DNA from 2 places in the Paenibacillus canaveralius genome. Region 2 is predicted to be linked to the other one. Evidence: riboswitches for the same ligand, from Rfam matches in the RefSeq annotation. Region 2 holds a riboswitch; the other holds the start of a gene.
What was found. A riboswitch is a leader RNA that binds a small molecule or an ion and turns the genes downstream of it on or off. The one in region 2 is predicted to bind cyclic di-AMP.

Region 1 (6,831 bases), 5.2 Mb from region 2:
CGGGAGGAATGCTGGTCAGCTCGATTGTGCTGGGCATTCTCAACTTGAAACGCCGGAGGGGCTTGATCAGCATACTGGCCCAGTTAGGCCTGTCGTTCAGCTTTCTCGCGTTGAGCATGGCCGTTACATTTTGGACCGGAGCAGTGTTCGCCGCCTGTATGGGAATCTCCATGGGAATCTCGAACATCTGCGCCATTTCCGTGATCCAGAATCATGCCGACAAAGCATATATCGGTCGTGTGATGAGTATTCAGACTATGTCTTCCATGGGACTTACACCTATTTCGTACGGTTTGACTTCACTGCTTCTCAGCGTTGGTGTGGGAATACAAAACATTGTAATGGGCGGCGCTCTTCTCCTGCTCGCCTTTACCTTATGGCTGATCGTTAAAATCCCGCCTTTGCGGAAAGCAGACTAAAGCCTACTTTCAGAAAACGGCCTCACTGAATTGTAGCGTGCTTCCATGCGCTAAATCAGCGGGCCGTTCTGTTTTTTGTACGACTCTGCCGGTTTAACCTTGCCTGCTGCGCACGTACTCCTCCGGAGATTTGCCGACAACCGTTTTGAAATCTTTAATCAGGTGAGCCTGGTCGTAATAACCGAGCTCTACCGCGAGCTTCGACCAGTCCGGCGATCCTCCCGCATCCGCCGATACGGCGGCATCCTGCAGGCGGTATCTCTTAATTACCCATTTCGGGCTGACGCCGACATACTGGCTGAACATCCGCTGCAACGTTCTTGCGGAGATGCCGAATCTGGACCCCACGTCTTCCACCCGGTTGATTTCCCTGTGCTCCGCAATATAATCGATCACCGAATTGACGATTTCGACTTGTTCATCAGCGGGCGGACGCTCACTATTGAAAAAGTCATCCACGAAGCGTACCTTCGCATCTTCATTTGTTCCGGAAAAAAGAGCCTCTTCCAGGGGAAGGCAGCTTCTGCCGAAAACTTCCCGGAAGGGCAGGCTGCGGTTGGCCAGCTCAGAAGCAGGCCGCCGGTAAAACGGATAAAACCCGCCCGGCCGGAACAAAACGCCGAACACTTCTCCTTTACCCTCAAGCAGCTGCGACGTTTTCCCTTTGTTCGTTCCGTAGATCCGCGTGTTATCTTTCTCAAAAACCAGATTAAAGCACGGAGGCTGGAGCACCTCCTGAGTATGGGAGGGGAGTCCTCTCAAATCCCAATGAATCAGCCAGTAATGCCGGATAAAAAAAGCCAGCTCCGGAGCGGGCAATCTTCGGGAAATGGTGAACTTTTGCCGGCCCTTTTCGAAATTCAAAATGCCTTTGTTGACGACGACCGGGTTCTCCTCGGGTTTCATGCGGAGCCGCCTCCGTTCCAGATGAAGTCTCAGGCAAGATGTCGCTTTTTTACAATCGCTTTGCGGCGCAGCCCTGTAAAGTTGATGGTAGCAAAACGGCCAAGCTATCACAAGATGCCGACACTAGGCTAGGGAGGAATTTTCAATGGATCTCACTTATCATTTTTATATCGACGGCAGCCCGGAGCAGGTGTGGGAGGTTTTCGTAACGCCGGAAAAAACCCGTAAAATCTTTTTCGACTGTGTGATCGATTCTTCTTATGTCCCCGGCGAATCTATTCGGTTTATCGGGCCCGGCAATGACGGCGAGCAGACTGTCCATATTTACGGAGAAGTACTGGAATACGAGCCGAACCGCGTCCTGAGTTATATCGAACACCCCGGACCCTCCTACTATTCGAATCATGCGGAGATCACAACGCGGGTAACCTTTAAGCTGGAGCCGTTCGCCGGCTGCACCAAGCTGACTCTGATCAACGATCAGTGGGTTGAAAATCACCCGTCCTATGAAAAGGCGGACCCCGCATGGTGGATGCTGCTGAGCGCCATTAAAACGTTTGTGGAAACCGGTAAGAAACTGGATTTCGGCTGGTAAAGCGTAGAAAGGCTGAGCTCCGTAAGAACGATCCTGCATAGGAGAACGGAGTATTATACAGGAAAAAGCCGGACAGGATATAACCTGCCCGGCTTTAAACTCCCGCCATCCGGCGGGATTATTTTTGTAAGCCGACAGCAGGGGAGCGGTAAGGTTCCCCTGCTGTCGGCATTTTCATTTTTTAATGAAAAGTTCGATTGAATTAGTGATGATGACGTTCCTCGAAAGTTTGACAGCAGGTGTCGGTGATGCCCTCGGCGGAATCCTGATGTCCGGAATCGTAAGGCAGACCGTCCCGCTCCTGCGGTTGCGGTTTGTTCGAATGAGCGTTTACTTCGATCATAATAACTTCCGCGCTGCAGTTATTGCCCTGCTCCCAGTATTCGCAGTTGGCAATGCTGCATTTCACCATTGGATTTTCCATGTTTATCACCTCGTACTTCTATTTACCCGAAGAACGGAGCTTTAAACAGGGGGAAGGCCGTCCGGGGGAAAATCAGTCGGGACCCGATCCGGAGTCAGGTTTAGCCTCGGCCAGCATACGCTTGTAGATCTCGATCGCTGCGGCGCGGGAGCTCTTCAGATCGACGATCGCGTCCGCCTGCGTCTTGTGAATCTCCTTATCGCTCAGATGAGCGAGATGGGGAAGCCACCGCCGGATGTACATTCCCGTCGGATCATGCGTCTCCGACTGCGTGACCGGGTTCATAACGCGGAAGTACGGAGAAGCGTCGAAGCCGAGCGAAGCGCTCCACAGCCAGCCGCCCCGGTTGAGCACGTTGTCGTAATCGGCGAGCTTGCGCCGGAAATACCGTTCACCCAGCGTGAAGGGGCAGCGCAGGTTCTTGGTCAGGAACATGGCCGTCACCATTGGCAGCCGGTTCGGCATATGCCCCGTGGCGTTCAGCTCCGCCATGGCCGCATCCACGACCGGAATGCCGGTCTGCCCCCGGCACCACCGCTCGAAGAACGTGTCCTCCAGGCCGGAGAAATCGAATTTCTTCTCGTAGACGAAGAAATCCGGGTTATAGACGGCCTGGTACAGGTAGAAGTCGCGCCATGCCAACTGGCGCGTCCAGGCTTCGTGCCGCTCGCTTCCGAGAGCGGCTTCATACGCCCGGCGCACCGAGAGCGCGCCGGTGTTCAGGTGGCGGCTGATCCCGCTGGTCGTCTCGAAGGCGTACCGGTCTCTTTGCGCTTCATAAGCGCGGAGACCTCCTTCGAGAAAACCGCTCAGAGTCTGAGCGGGATCAGGCGCCGTGCCTGCCGCTTCCGGGTCCAGCGGAAGCGGAAACCGGGCGGACCAGGCTTCGCGGTCCGGCAGCGGCCGTGTCTGCAAGTCGCGCACGGTGACGGGCGAAGACGGCCGGAAAAAAAGATGCATGTAAGCGTTCCATTTTTTATAAAAAGGGGTAAAAACCTGGTAAGGAGTACGACGTTCCGCGAACTGCTGGAAATCCCCGAAATCGGCGAGAGTGTGGTCGATCAGCGTAGTAACCGGAACGCCGCGGGCGGAAGCTGAAACCTTCAGTTTGCGGTCGCGTACTAAAGCATAGGGCGTAACGTCGCCGTGCAGCACGATTTCTTCAATCGGAAGCTCGGCCATCAGTCGGTCGACTACAGCATGCGGCTCACCGGCAAGCACTTCCAGATGCGCACCCGCTTTCCGGTATTCGCGTATGAGCCTGGAGACGTGACGGAGGAAGTTGACTCCGCTGTGTTCCCGTTCCCGGCCGCCGCGCAGCAGGAAAGGGTCCAGAATGAGAATGTGCAGGCTCGGCCGTCCCAAGCTGTGAATATAATCGAATGCCGTCATGTCATCAACCCGCAGATCTTTGCGATGAATAAAAAGGATCATAATGAAGGGACGCTCCTTGCTTTTTCGTCTAACTTCATAGTAACAGGAAATCGTCCACAAATGAAAAGAAGCCCGGCAAGCCAGGCGGCAACCTGGATTACGGGGCTCCCTCTCGGGTATATGCTGCGTTCCATTACGAGTGCGTCTTACTAGTCTGCAGTGATCTTGTTAAAAAGGTCATCGCCGATAACGCGGCGTGCAGAAACGTATCGTTTCGCATAGTAAGATTCGCTCAAGTCACTCTTTGTAACACCTTTGTTCGTTGCGGAGTGGGCGAATTTATTGTTCCCGATGTAAATACCTACATGGGAGATGCCTTTTCCGTCGGTGTTAAAGAATACAAGGTCACCCGGTCTCAGATCGCTTTTCGCAACCGAGGATCCTTGGCCGTTCTGTGCTTTTGAAGTGCGTGCCAGATCAACGCCGAACCGGTCGAATACGTAGGACGTGAAGCCCGAGCAATCAAAACCGCTGGTCGAGGTGCCCGAATACTTGTAAGGCGTCCCTACCAATCCGTCAATCGTGGAGCTGAGCGTCGACTTCGCGGATGCGCTGCCGATTTCCACACTCAAAAACAGGGTCAAGCTCAAAACAAACAACAAGACTTTCTTCAACTGTGTTGCTCCTTCCTGTGCCTACGAGGTTAGCTGGAGGGTTCGGTAGAAGGTGTCCCCTATGATCCCTTTGTTGCAAGATCAATTCACCCAGAGTGGATCCCCCGTTCTCTTCCTTTTCGTCTAAGAAGAAATTCGGCAATCTTTTTCTGTTCCGACACTAAATATTCGCCATAGGTCCAGAAATTCCTTCCAAAAAACTAAAAATAGTTACAAAAAATTTTCAAAAGCAGTTATTTAGTCGGATTTCAGGGGAAAAAGTAGATCAAAAAACCCGCCTTCTTCTATAAAAAGGGCGGGTTTTCCATGTCTTTCAGCTCAGAGGCGATCTAAGTCTTCGGCTGATCCGGAAACTTCACGCGCAGTCCGGGTTTCGTTTCGGCAAGCAGTTTTTCCTGCAGGGCGTTGAGGTCTTCCTGCGTTTTCAGCTCGCCTTTTTTGACGAGAAATTCGATCGTCTTTTGCTGGAGGAGATATTTGGCGTACTGGTTGACGGTTTTGGGATCGGTCCAGTAGGTCGCTTCGGTCAAGCCGGCGCTTTTGTAGAGCATTTCCTTCAACTGAGCCGCTTCGGGACCGGCCGCTTCCAGCGCTTTGCGCTGCTGGTCGATAGCCTGCTTTACTTCGGCCTCCTTGACTTTAACTCCGCGTTTCTGGCCGTAACGGACGAAGAGCTCGTCCTTTAGCATCAGATCGAGAAGCTGATCGTTGGTCAACGTGTTTTGGGCGCCCTGCATTTGAAAGGCCAGATCGACTTCGGCTTTCATTTTGTCGAATGCCTGGTTGGAAATGCGGACGTCGTGACCGATCGCCACAACCTCTTTGGCTTTAACGTCGGACTGTCCGTATAAGAACGACCCGGCGGCGACACAAAGGCCAATTACTGCCGCCACGACGGTGCTTGTCCGTGGGGATATCATCGGTAATGCCTCCTTTTATCTTCTATCTTTCCATGATAGCTGAAATACACGCAAATGGAAACTAAAAACCCCCTGGCCGTGAACGGCAGGGGGAGACGGGTATCGCGCCGGAATAATCCGGAAAGAGAACGGTTAAGAAGTGCGGCCTGTGAGCAGGACTGATCTGCCTTGCCGCCGGGTTTACGGGCAGAAAAGCCGGCGTCCTAGGACCGGTAGCTTTCCCAAATTTCGCGCTGCGCCGCGATGGACCACATTTTGACGAAAGTACGGACCAAGGGATAAATCTGATGAATGATGAGAGCAGTCAGACCGGCCCATACATAGGATGCGGTAGTTGCCGCGATGGCAAGAAGGAAGCCGAGCAGAATGAGCAGCAGGGCATTGCACGTGATTCGTAAGCCTTGGCGGAGCACGACCGGAAGTACCGCAAGAAGTCCCCGTCGATCCTCGGAAGCCCGGCCGAATTGCAGGAACAGGAAGAGAAGCTGAATCAGGAGGGCATACACGGCATAGAGAGCCGCCCACGGAAGCAGGGACAGGAGAAGCTCCTCGTATCCGTAAGCTTCGTTGAACAAAGCAAGCGCTTTGGGAGCCAGCCAGTATAGAGGCGCCAGCATCAGTACCGTTTGAAGAAGATAGTAGAGGAGGAAGGGCAGCAGCAGCTCGCGGATTCCTTTCATAAACCGGTAGCCCGCATTCATCTGCCGGTGCTCCAAAGAATACAGGACACCTGCGTTCAGCATCGGGCTGATCAGCATCCGGACGGCCAGAAGAATGATCAGCCATTCTAGATAAGGCTGAATGAGATCCGTTTTCACAAGACGAAACTGGCTTTCCGCCGCGAATAATTGGATAGCGCTCTGGGGCTGATCGCCGGCCGGATAACGGTGGAGCAGAGGGACGATTATGGATTGAACCCACTTATAGAGCAGGATCCCCCAGGCAAACTGGTACACATACAGCACGCAGACGGCGAACGGCTGCTTGAGGGCGGCCGTTAAGCCTTGTCGAAGATAGCGGAGCATCTTATCACCTCACCAGGCTACAGTATCGAACAGCGTTTCCAGCAGTTTGACGACGCCGAGGGTCCAGCGGATTCTCCACGTGGTGTCGACTTCGGTTTTCATGTAGTTGTTGATGTGCCGGTTTTCGAGCTTCATGGTGTATTTGGGATCGAGCGAGACCCAGTCCACCGGGGATTTATGGGTCAGCTTGTACTCGATCTGCTCGCCCTGCCCGTCCCAGACCTTCTCTGTCGTCGTACCGTCGGCAAAATGGAACCGGATGGGAACTGCGGGTACGCTGCCGCCGAACTTGCGGACCAGCACGCTGCTTTCGTACAACGTCTGTCCCGATTCGTTCACCTGGCGGGTGCGGATGTTATCGACCGCATAGTCGGTCATCATGCTGCCGTATACATACTGATCGAAAAACTCCGTCCATTTCGTTTTGGTGATTTCCTCTACGACCGTTTGAAAATCGCGGGTGCCCGGGTGCTTGAATTTCCAGCGCTGGAAGT
Region 2 (6,831 bases):
CGTCATAACCATTTCCACTTCGTGGTAGCCGTCTTCCCGTTTCCGTAACACGTCCAGGGACAGGTTGATTTTGGCCGAAGCTCTTTCGTATATTTTCACAACGGTCACCTTCTTTTGGGCGCTTTGCCGATAATAGCTTCACATATTATAGCAAATGCCTCTAAGAAAAGCTAAAGCTTCCGGCACAGGTCAAATACAGGCGGGCCGGGCATTTCCCATTTGTTCACTTATTTATTAACAATTGTATCCCACATTAAACATACAGCCGCGCACCTACGAATTTTAAGGCAGCAGGAACATTCCGCACCGGCCATTTTCGTATAACGCGGTTGAACGGAAAGAACGGCAATAAAGTAGTTCCCTACAAGATAAAAGCCCTATTTTCGCTTCTTCCCGACTTTAACGCTCCATGCTGACATCCGTGTCTTATGGACGGCGTTTTGCAGCCTGCTCGGCGATCTGGAGAGCTCTTTTCACCATATTCCCCGCATCTTTACTCCGTATCCCGCCCCAGCCTTCACGCTCGACGGTCTCATAGAAACCAAGGTCCTTTGCGAGCTCATATTTAAACTCATCGGACATGACGCCTCTTCTTCTTCTGCTCATCTTAGTTCCTCCTTTAGGGTGCGGTTGCGGTAGGGTTGCACCATTAGTATGCGTCGGGAACCGGAATGTCATTCATGCGGACCTGAATACGGACAGGAAAGCGCCGCTTGTCCCCTTCCGCTGCTCAAAAGCTCCCGGAAAAGCAAAAACGGCAGCTCCCAAAGGAGTGCCGCTGGTCTTAATGCTGTATATACGTGATGCGGAGTTCTTCTGCTGCGTCATCGTCACAAACCGTAACTTCAACGGATTCGGTCAAAATATCCGCGTAGCTGTACGAGACCCGCTTAAATGTTTGTTGTTCCTGGTCTAGCTTTACGATAAAAACAGAAGGGTAGGTTTCTTCCAAAACACCGAAACGCTCAATGGTTTTCCGACGGCCGCCATTTGCTTTCAACATGATTTTCTGTCCAACATGAGGCTCAAGACTGCGTTTGATTTCCAACAGCGCATTTTTAGCCATTGTGATCTACCACCTCTTTCTCTGTTTATTATACCTTAAAACAGTGTGTTTGTCAAACAAGCTAAATATTATATCAGCCGGACAAATACGTTGTCAACGGTATAAAATCCTATTTTTAAATCTTTACCTAAGCGTAGCTTTTGTCAAAACCTGAAGAATTATGCATCGCTGCCTTTTACGAAGCTCTGACAGCCCCAAGAAGCCACACTTCCGCTGATGAACTCATCCACATAAAAAAAGCGTACAGTCCCTTGTATCCAAGATACATGGTTCTGTACGCTTATTTTAAACGCCGGGCAGGTGCTGCTGAAGCCGCACCCTTTATTCCCAAACTTGCAAGCAGCGCTTCCTCTTATCGCCTCGCCAGGCACCCCGTCAGGAGCTTAAACAGTGGCTTCCGCAGTCAGATTCACGAGCCGGGGCACTCCCATCCGGTAACTGCCTCTCGTTTCAATGCCGCCGACTCCGTCAAGGCCCGTCACCGTAACTCCGGCCAGGTCTGCCATGGATACCGTGTCGCGAATCGATGTGTAGGACGCTTTGGCGGCTATGCACAGAGGGTCCAGCGCATGTATGAGCACACGGGCGGGGGAGCTTGCGAAATTCGCTCCCGCCTGCAGCAGCGCCTCAAAGTGGGACTGGCAGGCACCCGCTACGATCGTCAGGGCGTCCCGGTTGCTCTGGTACTGCCGCGCGACCTGGACGGCTCTGACGAAGTGAAGCGAGTTTTTATAGCTGTCGAGCTGGTGTACGTCCAGCTTCTTTCTGTTTTTCAGCAGGCCGTCATGTCCCGTGACAACGACGATGTCGGGCTTCACCTGCGGCAGAAGCCGCTGCAGGGTGACAGCCATCTGAGATTCGCTCACATAGAAGCCCTCCGCAGGAATGCGGAGCTCCCCGTACAAATTCATGCTTTTGCGCAGATAGTTCGGGTCGCCGTCCAGATGCAGGATTTTACCCGGCATCTCGAAATATTGCGTATTCTCGGGCAGCTTATTACGCACCAGATTATCGTTGAGCCGGTACAGCTCCTGACGAAACTGGCGGATGCTGCGGATTGTCTCGCCTACCCTGGGCAGATTTACTCTCGGAAAGTCCGAATCGCGGACGGCCGTTACGCGGGATAAATCGGCAATGGGAGCGTCCGCCAGCAGGCGAAAATCGACGCCCCGAAGAATCGCCCTTGTCGTATCGATCTCCTGGATTCGAAAAATGATATCGTTGCCGTAGGATTTGCGGGTCGCCAGATCGCCTTGCCTCATGAAGCCATCCCCTCCTAAGCCTATCGTATGGCAGGGGTGGGCAATTGGTGATTAGCCCGCTTCTATTTGCTGCAGGTGGGGCAGTTCCGCAGAGCTTCCGTCACGCGGCCGTATTCTTCCATGCTGAGCGTTTCGCCGCGGCGGCTGGGCTCGATGCCCGCCTCCAGCAGAAGAGCCTCCAAATCGCGCTTGTTCTCTTTGGAGAAGAACCGGGCTCCGAGGTTGTTATAGATCGTTTTGCGCCGCTGCGCAAAGCTGGCTTGTACCACCTCGAAGAAGAAGTCTTCGTCCGCCACTTCGACGGGGGGTCCTTTGCGCAGACGCAGGCGGATCACAGCCGAGTCTACGTTCGGCTGCGGCACGAAAACGGTGCGCGGAACGATCGTGACCAGTTCCGCTTCGCAGTAGAATTGTACGGCGATGCTGAGGCTGCCGTACTCCTTGCCGCCCGGCTTGGCCGCCATCCGGTCCGCCACTTCCTTCTGGATCATCACGACGATGTTTTCGAGCGGAAGCTTCTCTTCGAGCAGCTTCATGATGATCGGCGTCGTGATGTAATAAGGAAGGTTGGCGACGACGCTGATTCCGGACAAGCCGGAGAATTTCTCCTCGATCAGCTGTCTCAGATCGAGCTTCAATACGTCGCCGTGAACGACCTCGGCCGACGGATAGGGCGACAGCGTCTCCCGCAGGATGGGGAGCAGACGCTGATCGATCTCCACCGCGACGACACGCCCGGCTTCCTTCGCCAGCTGCTGGGTTAACGCGCCGATGCCGGGCCCGATCTCCAGCGCTCCCTTCTCGGGAGAGAGCTCAGCCGCGGAAATGATGTTGCGCAGGACATTCCCGTCCGTGAGAAAGTTCTGTCCCAGACTTTTTTTGAGCACGAGATTGTGCCGGTTTAGAATATCTTTGGTGCGTTTGGGCGTTGCCACATCTTCAGAAGCAAAGAACGGGCCGCCGCCTTGTCCATTTGAGTTCATAGTCATCCTCCAAGCTTCCGTTCCTGACGGAAGCCGCCTCTGCGTAAATTATTGCTCCGGACGGTCCAGCTGCTCAACGGCAGCCTCGAACTCTTCCCGGGAAATTTGAAAAGCGGCGCAGCGCTTGTAAAACTGCTTACCATTACAATACCCGATTCCGAGCTTTTTTCCTACTTCGAGCCTTCTGGCCGCGGCATCGGGGTGAACAATAAGGCCCGCCGCAATCAAATCTTCCCAGGTTAACAATGATACGGCGCCTTCATACTCAGTCTTCACGTTGGCCAGGGCCGATCTTATGGCCTCAGGCGTCGCGTTCTCCACTCCGATGTCGCCGCGCTTCTCCGCAAGTTCCTGGGGGAGAAAAGCGTGCTTGCAGCCGGGAACCTTGCCCGAAATGATTTTACGGATGCGTTCGCCCGCATGGTCCGGATCCGTAAAGACAATTACCCCTCTTCGTTCCTGGGCCAGCCGGATACGATCCAGAATCGCCCGGTTGATTGCCGATCCCCCGGTTTCGATCGTATCCGCTTCGACCGCCCGCTTGATGGCGGTTGTATCGTCTTTTCCTTCGACAACAATGATTTCTTTGATCATGTTCTTATCCTCTCTTAAGCGCACAAAAAGAAGAGGGCATCCCTCTTCTTTTTGCATACGGTTTGTTACCGGTTTGTAAATCTTCGTTACAGGTAACATGTTATCCTAATCTTGTGTCGGTTTATTCGGGCCGATGACATAAACGGTATATCCCCGTTTCACACCGAAAGTCTTCGCATAACTCATGCTGTCGAAATAAACGTCCATTTTCTGGTTTTTAATGGCACCGCCCGTATCTTCCGCACGGCGGTATCCGATTCCTTCAATGTACACCCACCAGCCTAACGGCACGACGGATGGATCCACGGCAATCGTTTGGCCCTGTACGGGTTTGGTTCCGCTGGCCGTCCGGTTACCGACGCCCGGCTCTTGGGAAGAGTAAGCGGTCAAGGTAACGTTCTTTAATATTTTCTTCGCGTCTATGTTGGTACCTGCTTTAGTTACCTGCTTAGGCTTAACCGGTTCGGATGCGGCTGCCACCGTAACGACCGGATTTTTTGTGCCTACAGCCACAATCTTATCCACACTGGCGTTTTTGACTGCTTGATCGATAACCTGCTCGGATACGAGTTTTCCGTTTTCGAAAATCTTCTCTTTCTTTTTGACCAATACGCCTTCCTGGCCCTCCTGTACGACCTGCTCCTTGCCTTTCAGCAGATCTTCATCGGATTTCTTGACCACACTGAAAGCGATCGGCTCCGAAATTTCTTCCGTTTCTTTCTTCACCCGGACAACTTCGATAGCCGCATTGGCTGAAAGCACCGTGTCTTTGGCCGGAGTCACTTTGTCGTGCTCACCCAGCGAAATATTTAAATCTTGCAGAACTCTATCTACCGTTTTCGCAGTGGTGTGCACCGTTTGTGTCTGCCCGTCGGCAGTTAGCTGCACGGGTGATGCATGATCGATGACAATCTTCTGACCGTCTTGAATCTTGCCGTCCAGCGGCATAGATACCTGATCGTGCTCACCGATTGTAATGGCTTGTTCATCCAGTAGGCGCTGCAGGACCCATTGTCTTGTTTCCACAACGGTTTCTCGTCCGTTTACCACCAATGATACGCTCTTACCAGCCGTACCGTATAACAACACCAAAAACATGAAAGTCAAAGCGAATGAAATGATAGCTGCAAGGATGATCATACGCAAGTTTTCATGCTTCCATCGCAATGCGAAGGACATGCTGGATGATCGCTTAACATGGGTCTCTGGTTGCGAGATATTGCCCACTTCTTCGGTCCTCCTTCAAAGCCTCGCCTCTGTGATACGCATGATGATTTGGACGCGACTTAGGTTTATTTGGCGGTTCCTAACGGAACCCTTGCAATTGGCTTCTTTCCCGCCGGCTGACCGGTTGCTCTCAGTCTTTACGGGGTCTGCATCACCTCCGCTTGATGTTTACCTGTATGCGGGTCGAATACCCGTCCGATATGGAACAAAAAAGGCCATCGGAAATAGAAAGCTTCCCGGTGGCCTGTGTGTGAGCGCGACTAAACAGAATGACACGACAGTTGGTTATCTCTCCCGGTACGCTTACGAGGTTAGCTGACGGATTCGGGCCGTGGGAGCTGCCCTACTCGCCGGCGGTGCTGCCTGCACCTGCCATTGAGATTCACCCCAAATTGTTTCCTGTTGTATCGGCTCAAAAGCTGTGCCGACCTTGACAGCGGTTCCCCCGTTTTCCTTTTACGGAAACTCAGCGTTAAAACTTGGCGTTTATTAAGTTATCATGAAAGTATATTACGCTCAAATATCCAACCTGTAAAGGGGTCATATTCCTTAAAAATAAGCAAATTTAACCAAACCAACGGCATTTATCTAATTATCTTGCAGTCGTTCTCCTTTTTTCTCCCGTTATCTCGCTTCTAGTTTTCCCCATTTCCGCCGTTCCGCTTGGGGATTGGGCTTCCAGGCATTTTTTGACTATAATAAAAGATACGGCAAACCGCCCGAAAAGGCCCGAAGCCGCAATAACCGATTGAAGAAAAGCAGGTGAAGGCATGGATCCAATTCTTCACATTTCCCGTCTCAGCGGAGGCTATTTACCCGGAAAACCGATTCTGCGCGATCTCGAAATTACAGTCGGACAAGGTGAAATGGTCGGTCTGATCGGACTCAACGGAGCAGGGAAAAGCACGACCATCAAACACATCCTCGGACTTCTGAAGCCCCAGGAAGGCAGTGTCCGCATCCGCAACCGGACCTTGGAGGAAGATCCTCTCGGCTACCGGTCGTCGTATTCTTTCGTCCCGGAGTCTCCCGAATTGTACGACGATCTGACGATTGAAGAGCATTTGGAACTGACGGCGATGGCTTACGATATTCCGAAGGAAGCGTTCAAGGAACGTGCCGGCCGCCTGATGAGCGAGTTCCAGATGGAGCCCAAGCGCAAAAGCTTCCCGGGCCAGCTCTCCAAAGGGATGAAGCAGAAAGTCATGATCATGAATGCGTTTCTTGTCGAGCCCGCGCTTTATGTCATTGACGAGCCGTTCCTCGGTCTTGACCCGCTGGCGATGCGTTCTCTTCTCGACATTATGGCGGATTTCAAGAGCAGAGGCGCAAGCTTCCTGATCTGTTCCCACATCCTGGCCACGATCGAAAGATACTGCGACCGGTTCGTCGTTCTCCATCAGGGGAGAATTCTTGCCCAAGGCACGCTGGAGGAATTGAGACAACAGACCGGGCTGTCCGATGCGACGCTGGACGAGCTGTTCTATGAGCTGGTGCGGAGGAATCCGGCATGAACCAGGAAGCAGCCGTTCACAGAGCGGGCACGGCCGGGGCTGTCCGCCAGCTGTGGAAGCGCAGATTCGACCATTACCGGCAGGAAACGTCCCGCTACTGGGCTTATGTCGCAAGAAGCCAGTTTTTCGGTTTTCTTTTCCTGATTTTTATCGTTTCTTCCTATTATTATGCAAAAATCCTTCAG

Region 1: linked by a shared signal. The riboswitch ahead of ABC395_RS24515 (C40 family peptidase) and the one ahead of ABC395_RS00955 (resuscitation-promoting factor) in region 2 are both predicted to bind cyclic di-AMP.

Annotation. Positions count from the first base shown of each region.
Region 1 is NZ_JBDFMM010000001.1:5,416,109-5,422,939, reverse strand. It holds gene ABC395_RS24540 (MFS transporter) at 1-419, shown strand, start outside; gene ABC395_RS24535 (DUF6597 domain-containing transcriptional factor) at 513-1,325, opposite strand; gene ABC395_RS24530 (SRPBCC domain-containing protein) at 1,471-1,920, shown strand; gene ABC395_RS24525 (DUF1540 domain-containing protein) at 2,123-2,344, opposite strand; gene ABC395_RS24520 (cryptochrome/photolyase family protein) at 2,417-3,778, opposite strand; gene ABC395_RS24515 (C40 family peptidase) at 3,928-4,392, opposite strand; cyclic di-AMP (ydaO/yuaA leader) riboswitch at 4,396-4,543, opposite strand; gene ABC395_RS24510 (SurA N-terminal domain-containing protein) at 4,722-5,312, opposite strand; gene ABC395_RS24505 (hypothetical protein) at 5,516-6,337, opposite strand; gene ABC395_RS24500 (M1 family metallopeptidase) at 6,347-6,831, opposite strand, start outside.
Region 2 is NZ_JBDFMM010000001.1:213,389-220,219, reverse strand. It holds gene ispE (4-(cytidine 5'-diphospho)-2-C-methyl-D-erythritol kinase) at 1-99, opposite strand, end outside; gene ABC395_RS00980 (small, acid-soluble spore protein, alpha/beta type) at 427-606, opposite strand; gene veg (biofilm formation stimulator Veg) at 785-1,066, opposite strand; gene yabG (sporulation peptidase YabG) at 1,450-2,328, opposite strand; gene rsmA (16S rRNA (adenine(1518)-N(6)/adenine(1519)-N(6))-dimethyltransferase RsmA) at 2,391-3,311, opposite strand; gene rnmV (ribonuclease M5) at 3,360-3,905, opposite strand; gene ABC395_RS00955 (resuscitation-promoting factor) at 4,011-5,132, opposite strand; cyclic di-AMP (ydaO/yuaA leader) riboswitch at 5,419-5,614, opposite strand; gene ABC395_RS00950 (ABC transporter ATP-binding protein) at 5,903-6,646, shown strand; gene ABC395_RS00945 (ABC transporter permease) at 6,643-6,831, shown strand, end outside.